DNA from 3 places in the Nonomuraea composti genome. Region 1 is predicted to be linked to each of the others. Evidence: riboswitches for the same ligand, from Rfam matches in the RefSeq annotation. Region 1 holds a riboswitch; each other region holds the start of a gene.

Region 1 (3,267 bases):
GCGTACGGGTGCCAGTGCACCTTGCGCAGGAAGTGCCGCACCATGCGCCGGGCGAGCTCGGCGTCGGCCGGCAGCCCGCCGCTGACCGGCCAGTGGGTGCTGCCGCCGCTGTCGGCGACGGCTTCGGCGCCGTACCGGACGATCTTGCCCGTCCGGACGTCGCACATGACGACGGAGGGCTCGTCGAGCACGATGCCCTTGCGTCTGACGTAGATCCGCGTGCTCGCCGCTCCCAGATCCATCGCCAGGTCACGACCGAGGAGTCTCATCGCGGGGACTGTTTCCTGATCCGTCCCAACACAACACCACGAACGGAACGGATCCCCTTTACCTGCTGTACTGGGACCGTGCTCGACTACAGCCTCGAAGCGGCGCGTTACGACGAGACCCGGGGCGGGCTGCCCCGCGCGCGGGCGGCGGCGGAGGCCGTCCGGGGTCTGATCCCCGAGCCCGGCACGCTGCTCGACCTGGCCTGCGGCACCGGGCTGGTCACCAGGGAGCTGGCCGCGCGCGGCCTGCGGGTGCTCGGCGTGGACGCCGCCGCCGGCATGGCCCGCCTCGCCTCGGAGCGGGTGCCGGTCGTGCTGGGTGACGGGCGCCGGCTTCCGGTACGCGACCGCTGCGTGGACGCGGTCACCACTTTCTGGCTGCTGCACCTGCTCGACGACGCCCGTCCGGTCATCGCGGAGGCGGCCCGCGTGCTGCGGCCCGGGGGAGTGTTCGTCACGACGGTGGATAAAAAGGCCGCGCACCGGCCGGGCGACCGGTCGCCCGCGACGGACGGGGCGGAGATCGTCATCGCCGAAGCGGCACGGCGCGGGTTGCGGCTCCGCGGCGAACCGGGCACGGGCAGGGGCGTTCGGGGGGTCCCGACCCGGTTTTCCGGTTGCTGGCCTTCACCTCGCAGTGAGCCCGGTTTCGCGTCATAAGCGGTGCCGTGCGAAGCTGTGACTGTCCCCAACACCATGGAGGTCCTCATGGCGGATGCACCGGAGCCGGATGTCAGCGACACTCCGGAGGACGAGATGAAGCGCAAGTTCCGCGAGGCGCTGGAGCGCAAGCGCAACCAGCACGCGGGTTCGGGCGCGGGTGGCAGGGGCGGCGACCCATCCAAGATCCACGGGGCGCACGGTCCGGCTGCGAGTAAGAGATCATTCAGGCGCAAGAGCGGCGGCTGAGGCTGGAATCTGGCGGGGGTACGGCATGCCGTGCCCCCTTTTTCTTTACCTAACCAGGTAGATCTTTTGCCCGATACGTTGGCATGTGTCCGTTTCCGTGGCTAACGTATTCGCCATTACCAGCCGGTTACCCGGTCCTTACCCCAGAAGGACCGCCGGTTGGCGCCGAATCCCGAACGTCGGGAACCGGGGAACCACCTCCGTTGGGGTGAATCCGGCCACGCGCCGGTAGGGCATCTCCACGCCCGAACCCGTCAGCTAACCCGGTAGGCGTGATGGAGAGGACAAGTTACTTCATGCACCAGCGCGTCGTTCCCCCAGACCGCGTCTTCCCGGCCGCCGCCCGCTGAGCGGCCCCCTTCCCCAAAGGCTCGTATCTTGCGCTCCGCGTAGCGATCTCGCGGCGCCCTGCCCCGCCGCGCCCTTTTTTCCGTGAGTGCAACCTCCCTGTCCCCCAGTGAAGGGTTTTGCTGCTTCATGTTCGCCTGTTTTGGCCTGCGTTCCCTCGCCGTGCTGACCTGCTCCGCCGTCGGAGCACTGACCGTCGCCGGCACGGCCGCCCACGCCGACTCCGACACCGGAGAGAAGATCCTGCTCAAAGGCTCGACCACGGCCTCGTACTTCTGGGACGACGCCTCCGGCCGCGCCGGTGACACGGGCCTGCCGGCCAGCGGCAAGCCGATGCAGAAGGGGCTGGCCGCCAGCCCGAGCTGGCCGCTGATGACCGAGGGATACGTCGTCTACAAGGGCAAGAAGATGCCCTTCTTCGTGGGCGACCGCGGGCCGGGCGAGCCGTCCAGCCGCGGCGTCATGCTGGACCTCGACGCCAAGACGTTCGCCGAGCTGACCGGCGGCGAGTTCAACGCCAGCACGCTGGGCGTGGACGGCATCGGCGGCGAGGGACACATCGACGTCGACTACGTCATCACCAAGTGGGGTGACGGCGTGGGCAAGAAGAACTACCCGGTGCCGTTCTCCACCGGCGCCTGGGCCGAGCGCGACCGCAACCCGGCGACGCCGCCGAAGGCCGACGAGGACGAGGACAACGCGGGCGGCCGGCTCGTGGACGCCCCCGTGGTGCCGGTGAGCGAGCCCAAGGAGCCGGGCGTGGCCGGTAGCACGCTGCTGGCCGGCGTCCTGACGGTGACGGGCGGCGGCGTGGTGCTCGGCGGCGAGCGTCTGCGCGCCCTCCTGCGGCGCTGACCTCCATAAGCAAGCCCTCTCCCCATAAGCAAGCCCTCTCCCCATAAACAGGCGCCTTCCCCATAACCAGGCTCCCGCCGTAAACGGACCCCCTCCCCATAAACACCCGGCGGCCTTTACGCGGCGACGACCAGAATGTCATTCTGGTCGTCGTGACCACCCGCGCAGCCGTGAACGGCATCGACATCGCCTACGAGAGCTTCGGCTCACCCACGGGCCGTCCCCTGCTCCTCGTCATGGGGCTCGGCGCCCAGCTCGTCCAGTGGGACGAGGAGTTCTGCGAGCTCCTGGCGGAGCAGGGACACCACGTCGTCCGGTTCGACAACCGCGACGCCGGCCTGTCCACGCACTTCCACGACCACGGGGTGCCCGCGATGGGCGCCGCGCCGCCGTACCTGCTGGACGACCTGGCCGACGACACCGCGGGCCTCATGGACGTCCTCGGCTGGCCGGCGGCCCACGTGGTGGGCGCGTCGATGGGCGGGATGATCGCCCAGACGCTGGCCATCCGGCATCCAGGGCGGGTGCTGACCCTGACCTCCATCATGTCCACGCCAGGGCCCAGCGTGGCGCCGCCCACCGAGGCCGCCGCCGCGGTGCTGATGGGCCGGCCGGCCGAGGGCCGCGAGGCGGTGCTGGAGCAGGCGGTACGGACCTGGTCGGTCATCGGCTCGCCCGGCTACGAGCTGGACCACGAGCGGATCAAGGCGATGGCCGGGCTGGCCTACGACCGCTGCTTCGACCCGGCGGGCACGGCCAGGCAGCTCGCCGCGATCATGGGCTCGGGGGACCGGACGGCGCTGCTCGCCCAGGTCAAGGTGTCCGCGCTCGTGCTGCACGGTGAGGCGGACCCGCTCATCCCGGTCGCGGGCGGCCGCGCCACGGC
Region 2 (3,267 bases), on a different contig from region 1:
GGGGCCGAGATCGGCGCCGAGAGCGGCCGCTCGGTGGACCTGGAGGACTGACTTCGCACCTGCTCGTGAAGGGCCGTCACCCGTCCGGGTGGCGGCCTTTTCTGTCTCAGCATGCAAGATACTAGGACTTCCGAGCAGATCCTCGGGTACTGTGGCTGCTAATGCGCCAGGTGCTCGTACTCATTGCCTGCCGCGGCGGGGCCTGTTAGGGCAGGTCGACGACCCGCCGCGGCGAGCGGTGTTGCGTCGGCCAGTAAGTCCCATCCGCCCGGTCCGTGACCCGGACCGCGAGATCAGGCCCGGTCGGGTTCGCGACCGGGATCCGGCTTCCCACTGGAACGCGTCCGCGAAATGAGCTGAGTGACATGTACGACATGTATGCCTGGAACCGTACGGAAGAGCAGCAGGACGAGGCCGCCGAGGCCCTGCAGACCGCGCTGGACCGGCGCGACAACGGCGGCGCCCCCCAGCATCCGAACCACTAGAGCCTCTTGGCGGTGCGCTCGACGGGGTGACGAAGACCTCCCCTTGTAGATACGGAGAGTATTGATAACTTCACTCTACGTATCCGTTCAAGAGGAGGTCCCCCCATGCGTGCGTCTGCTTCCGCTTCGCTGAGCATGATCCGGCGTGCCGCCACCGTCGCCCTGCCCGCCCTGGCCGCGGCGGCGCTGATCGCCGCTCCGGCCCAGGCGCAGGAGTCCTACCTGCGCATCACCACCTACCACGGTGGCAGCACCGCGCAGTGGTTCCTCACCTGCGGCCCCGACGGCGGGGTCCACCCCGAGCCGGGAGCCGCGTGCGACCGGCTGGAAGAGCTCGGCGGCGACCTCGACCGGATCCGGTTCCGCCCCGGCGTGGCCTGCCCGAGGATCTTCGATCCGGTGCACGTCGAGATCCGCGGTGACTACCTGGGCGAGCCGGTGGACTTCACCGACGACTACCCCAACCCGTGCTTCGTGGAGCGGCTGGCCGCGCCGATCGTGCCGGCCGTCTGAGGCGGGCGGGCGGCCCCGCGGGGGGAAGGCGGGGCCGCCCGCGCTTCGGCTCAGAGCGTGGCGGTCAGTGAGGCGGGCACCGGCTCACGGCGCTGTTCGCGCAGCTCCGCCCACTGGCGCACCCCCTTCGGGTCCGGCCGCACCGCGCCGACGAACGCCTGCCTGCGCCAGCTCGACAGCTTCTCCTCCTTCACGACGTCGCCCGAGTGCGGCGCGTGCACCATGTAGCCGGGCTTCGAGATCATCCCGACGTGGCCCAGGCCGCTGAAGAACACCAGGTCACCGGGCTTGAGCCGGTCCCAGTCGATCTTCCTGTCGAACGCCCCGTACTGTTCGCGGGCGGTGCGGGGCAGCTCGATCCCCGCCTTCTCGTACGCCCGGAGCATGAGCCCCGAGCAGTCGTAGCCCCGGTCGCTGGTCCCGCCCCAGACGTACGGGATGCCGCGCTTGTCCATCGCGAACTCGAGGGCGACCTTCCAGGCGGGCCTGGGCGCCTGGGCCAGGGTGATGCGCCGGATCTCGGCGCCGGTGAGGGTGGTGGCGTCCGCGTCGATGGCGGACCCGGTGGGTGATCCTGTGGCGGCCTGTGCGGAGGGGGTGTTGGTCAGGATGAGCCCGGCGGAGGCTGCCGCCGCCAGGGTGATGCCGATGCGAGACAGGGGACTGTCCTTCCATGCGGCCGACCGGGTTAGCTGACGGGCTCGGGCCTGGAAGACAGCCCTACGGCGCGGCGCGCCGATTCGCCCCTGGGGGGAAGGTGGGTCCCCGGCTCCACGCAGCGGCTGCGTGGATTAGGCCCGACGGACTCTAACGAAACGGCCAAAAGGTCGCAAACCCCTCAAACCGGACGTCCGACCACTGAGATGGTGTGTTCGTCAGACGAGACGAGCCGGTATGGTTGCCGTCATGGAGTCGCGTAACATCCGCCTGGCCGTCATCCCTGGGGATGGCATCGGCACCGAGGTCGTCGCCGAAGGGCTCAAGGTCCTTGAGGCAGTAGGCACGAAGATCGAGCCCACCCACTACGACCTGGGCGCCGCACGCTATCACCGTACCGGCGAGACGCTGCCCGACGCGGTGCTCGACGAGCTGCGCGGCTACGACGCGATCCTGCTCGGCGCGATCGGCGACCCCAGCGTGCCGCCCGGCATCCTCGAGCGCGACCTGCTGCTGCGCCTGCGCTTCGCCTTCGACCACTACGTCAACCTGCGGCCGGTCAAGCTGTTCCCCGGCGTCGCCACGCCGCTGGCCGGCACGCCGACCGAGAACATCGACATGGTCGTCGTGCGTGAGGGCACCGAGGGCCTCTACGCCGGCACCGGCGGCGTCATGCGCCGCGGCACGCCGCACGAGATCGCCACGCAGGAGTCGCTCAACACCGCCCACGGCGTCGAGCGCGTGGTGCGTTACGCGTTCGAGAAGGCCAAGGCGCGCCCGCGCAGGAAGCTGACACTCGTCCACAAGACGAACGTGCTCACCTTCGCCGGCGACCTGTGGCAGCGCACGGTCAACCGCGTGGCCGAGGAGTACCCCGAGGTCAGCACCGACTACTGCCACATCGACGCGGCCTCGATGTTCTTCGTGACCCAGCCCGAGCGCTTCGACGTGGTCGTCACCGACAACCTGTTCGGCGACATCATCACCGACCTCGGCGCGGCCATCGCCGGCGGCATCGGCCTGGCGGCCAGCGGCAACATCAACCCTGAGGGCGCGGCGCCCAGCATGTTCGAGCCGGTGCACGGCAGCGCCCCCGACATCGCCGGCCAGGGCAAGGCCGACCCCACCGCCACCATCCTGTCGGTCTCCATGCTCCTCGACCACCTCGGCCTGCACGACGAGGCGGCCCGGGTCGAGCGGGCGGTCGCCGCCGACATCGCCGAGCGCGGCGCGGGCCGTAGTACCCAGCAGATCGGTGACGACATCACCGCGCGAGTATCCGGCTAGGACCGCCTAGCCCCGTACGTACGCGCCTGGCGGTCCGAGGAGGACTGCCGGGCGCGTTTTCGTGTACCCGGACCACGGCGGCAATCCGGGCTGACCACCCCATCAGCCGCTTGCCATCCCATATAGCGAGACAATAGGAAGTACGGACAGCCCCGACGGGTGTGACAGCCTCCCGGAGGGGTGACCGGATTCCGGTAGATTTCGGTAGACCGTAGAGAGAAGGACCGACGTCATGACCATCGCTCAGAAGCTCAGCTTCGACGTGCAGCTATCCGACCACGCTCGCACCGCGGCCGAGCGGGAGCAGGTACTGGCGAACCCGGGA
Region 3 (3,267 bases), on a different contig from region 1:
CGGTGCCGAAGCAGGACAAGTACGTGCAGGCGTGGAAGGCGATGGAGAAGATCTACCGTGACGGCCGGGCCAAGGCCATCGGGGTCTCCAACTTCACCGTGGAGACGCTCACCCGGCTCATGGACGAGACCGGCATCACGCCGTCCATCAACCAGATCGAGCTGCACCCCTACCTGCAGCAGCGCGAGATGCGCGCCTTCCACGAGGCCAACGGCATCCTGACCGAGGCGTGGAGCCCGCTCGGGCAGGGCAAGGGGCTGCTGTCGGACCCGGCGCTGGCGGTGCTGTCGGAGAAGTACGGAAAGACGCCCGCGCAGATCGTGCTGCGCTGGCACCTGCAGCTCGGGAACGTGGTGATCCCGAAGTCGGTCACGCCCGCGCGGATCAAGGAGAACATCGGCGTGTTCGACTTCATTCTCGACTCGGAGGACATGTCGGCCATCGGGGCGCTGAACAAGGGGCAGCGGCTGGGGCCGGACCCTGACACGTTCAACGTGGCCTGAGTGACAGGCGTGGCACGGGTGACGCCGCGCCCTTTAATGACATATTGCCCTTTACCTCCCCTATAACATCTCCGGATGCGAGATTTCACTTGGGGAATTGCGGCCACCGGCGGTATCGCCCGCACCGTGGGGGCCGCCATCGTGGCGGAGCCGGGCATGCGGGTGGCCGCCGTCGGCTCACGGAGCCTGGCCAGGGCGCGGGCCCTGGCCGCCACGCTGGAGGCGGAGTCGGCGTACGGCTCCTACGAGGAGTTGTGCGCCGACCCGGGGATGGACGCGATCTACGTGGCCACCCCGCACGCGCAGCACCTCCAGGTGGCCGAGGCGGCCATCGCCGCAGGTAAAGCCGTGCTCTGCGAGAAGCCCCTCGCCGCCACCGTGCAGGACGCGGAGAAGATGGTGCGGCTGGCGCGCGAGGCGGGCGTCTTCCTGATGGAAGCCATGTGGATGCGGTTCAACCCGCTCGTCCGGCGCATCGCGGACGATCCGCGCTTCGGCGAGATCCGCTCGGTGCAGGCGTCGTTCGGCTTCGCGGCGCCCTACGACCCGGCGCACCGCCTCTGGGCTCCCGAGCTGGGCGGCGGAGCGCTGCTCGACCTCGGGATCTACCCGTTCGGGCTGGCCCAGCTCCTCCTCGGCATGCCTTCCGGCCTGCGCGTCACCGGCTCCCTGGCCCCCAGCGGGGTGGACGCGGAGGCGGCCGGCGTTTTGCTCTACCCCGGCGGCAGGCACGCTCTCGTGGCGGCCTCATTGCTCGGGAATTACCCGAACCAGGCCAGTGTTGTAGGTACTCAGATGCGGGCGGACCTCCAGGCGCCGTTCTGGGCTCCGCAGCGGATCGTTCTCACCGGGCCCTCCATGGAGCCGGAAGAGCATGTGCTCGATCCGGCCGACAACGGATATGCCGGAGAGATCCGCGAAGTCCGCGCCGCAGTGGCCGAAGGCAGGACCGAATCCTCGATCATGCCTCTTGACGAATCCCTTGCCATGATGGGGCTTCTGGCCGACGCTCGCAGGCAGATTGCCTAGCTGGGCTTTTATGGATTTGTAATCCTCTTGCCTCATGTATTACCTTATGGGGCACATCGGGACATACGTCCGGTTTGTCCGGCTATGTCAGACCATCGCACGAAAGATCGCAGGATCGTCCTGCGACCGCTGAATCCGCCTTCAGGCGGAACCGGGGACCCAGGTCCTTTGGGGCGAATCGGCACTCCGGTGCCGTAGGGCAGCTTCCACGCCCGAGCCCGTCAGCTAACCCGGTAAGCGGCATGGAAGCAAGGAGCACCTCCCTCGATGGCCAAGCACCGTATCAACGCTGTCTCGAAGACCAACATCGCCCGCGCCGCCCTCGGCGCCACCGTCCTCGCCTCGGCCCTCGGCGTCAACGCCATGACGGCCAACGCCGACACCGCCACGGGCGTCGCCGCGGCCACCGCCGCGAAGCACCCGGCCACCGCCCTCGCCGCCCACAAGGCCGGCTCGGCGGACGACCGCGCCGAGACCAAGATCAACGTTACCGCTGACCAGGTCCTCGCCATGGCCAGGGCCCAGGTCGGCACCTCCGAGAACGCCGCCGGCGGCGGCACCAAGTTCCAGCAGTGGTACGCCAACTCCCAGCGCGCCGCCGAAACCGTCGCCCGCGACGGCGGCAGCCGCACCGCGTACCTGAACGCCGCCTGGTGCTCGATGTTCGTCTCCTGGGTCGGTGAGCAGACCGGCGCCCGCCCGCAGGTCGGCTGGGACGCCTACACCGTCGCCCACGCCAAGTGGTTCGCCGCCAACCACCGCTGGGGCACCGTCGCCAAGCCCGGCGCCGTCGTGTTCTTCTCCTGGAGCGGCGGCAAGAGCCTGAGCGACATCCAGCACGTCGGGTTCGTCGTCAAGGACAACCAGAACGGCACCATCTCCACCATCGAGGGCAACACCGGCAACGGCAAGGTCGAGGAGCGCATCCGGCCGAAGTCGCAGGTCGTCGGGTACGGGTACCCGCAGTACGCCGGCTGACGGAACGTTCCAGGGCCTGATCGCCCGCCCTTCACCTTCCATGTGACGCTCACGAGCGCGCGTCCCCACCGGGGGACGCGCGCTCGCGCGTTGCCGGGGTCTTCCGGGGGGCCGCGCCGCGCCGGGCGGCGCGCCACGGCTCGCGCGTTGCCGGGGTCTCACCGCCGGACCGTGCCGGGCGGCGCGCCACGCTGCCCGGCCACCTCGCCAACCGGCCGACCAGGCACAGCGCCACCCACCCGCCTCGACCAGGATCTTCGCTGTGCCGGGCAGCGCCGTTGCGCCAGGCAGCACCGTTGCGCCGGGCAGCGCGGTTACGGTCGGGCGGCGTGGCTGCGGTCGAGCGGGCCGGTCCCGGGTCGGGCGGGCCGGTCCCGGGTCGGGCGGGCCGGTCCCGGGTCGGGCGGGCCGGTTCTGTCGGAGCGGCTCGCTACCTTGCTTCTTCCGAGGTTGTTCTGAGCACTCACCCCCCGGAGACCCGCATGGGAGCCAAGACCGGCGTCATCGCCTACTCCTCCTCCGACACCCCACTCCCCCGCCTGCTCCGCACCCCCGCCCGCCCCGACGCGGCCGCCACCGCCGCCCTGATCGAGCGCTCCTTCCCCGGCTGGCGCATCTCCCCGGCCGAGCCCGGCACGCTGTTCGACGACATCCGCCCGCCCGACGACCTCGCCTACGCGACCAGCTTCCCCGGCGTCGACCTCATCTGCTGCGCGCACTTCATGCTCGACCACCCCTCGCAGCTCCCCGCCCACCT

What was found. Region 1 has a riboswitch for cyclic di-AMP ahead of HCN51_RS62945 (hypothetical protein). Riboswitches for the same ligand answer to the same signal wherever they lie in the genome.
Region 2: it holds a riboswitch for cyclic di-AMP, as region 1 does, so the genes downstream of both, HCN51_RS12065 (C40 family peptidase) here and HCN51_RS62945 (hypothetical protein) in region 1, are expected to answer to the same signal.
Region 3: it holds a riboswitch for cyclic di-AMP, as region 1 does, so the genes downstream of both, HCN51_RS01405 (CHAP domain-containing protein) here and HCN51_RS62945 (hypothetical protein) in region 1, are expected to answer to the same signal.

The regions. Positions count from the first base shown of each region.
Region 1 covers NZ_JAATEP010000008.1:194,612-197,878, reverse strand. Annotated here, with positions in the region: gene HCN51_RS14120 (rod shape-determining protein) at 1-269, opposite strand, end outside; gene HCN51_RS14115 (methyltransferase domain-containing protein) at 348-929, shown strand; gene HCN51_RS14110 (DUF5302 domain-containing protein) at 978-1,178, shown strand; cyclic di-AMP (ydaO/yuaA leader) riboswitch at 1,332-1,466, shown strand; gene HCN51_RS62945 (hypothetical protein) at 1,656-2,381, shown strand; gene HCN51_RS14100 (alpha/beta fold hydrolase) at 2,534-3,267, shown strand, end outside.
Region 2 covers NZ_JAATEP010000007.1:50,669-53,935, reverse strand. Annotated here, with positions in the region: gene serA (phosphoglycerate dehydrogenase) at 1-51, shown strand, start outside; gene HCN51_RS12070 (SSI family serine proteinase inhibitor) at 591-998, shown strand; gene HCN51_RS12065 (C40 family peptidase) at 1,049-1,453, opposite strand; cyclic di-AMP (ydaO/yuaA leader) riboswitch at 1,661-1,806, opposite strand; gene HCN51_RS12060 (3-isopropylmalate dehydrogenase) at 1,905-2,942, shown strand; gene HCN51_RS12055 (branched-chain amino acid aminotransferase) at 3,175-3,267, shown strand, end outside.
Region 3 covers NZ_JAATEP010000001.1:309,074-312,340, reverse strand. Annotated here, with positions in the region: gene HCN51_RS01415 (aldo/keto reductase) at 1-503, shown strand, start outside; gene HCN51_RS01410 (Gfo/Idh/MocA family protein) at 579-1,532, shown strand; cyclic di-AMP (ydaO/yuaA leader) riboswitch at 1,650-1,787, shown strand; gene HCN51_RS01405 (CHAP domain-containing protein) at 1,800-2,510, shown strand; gene HCN51_RS01400 (DUF6928 family protein) at 2,993-3,267, shown strand, end outside.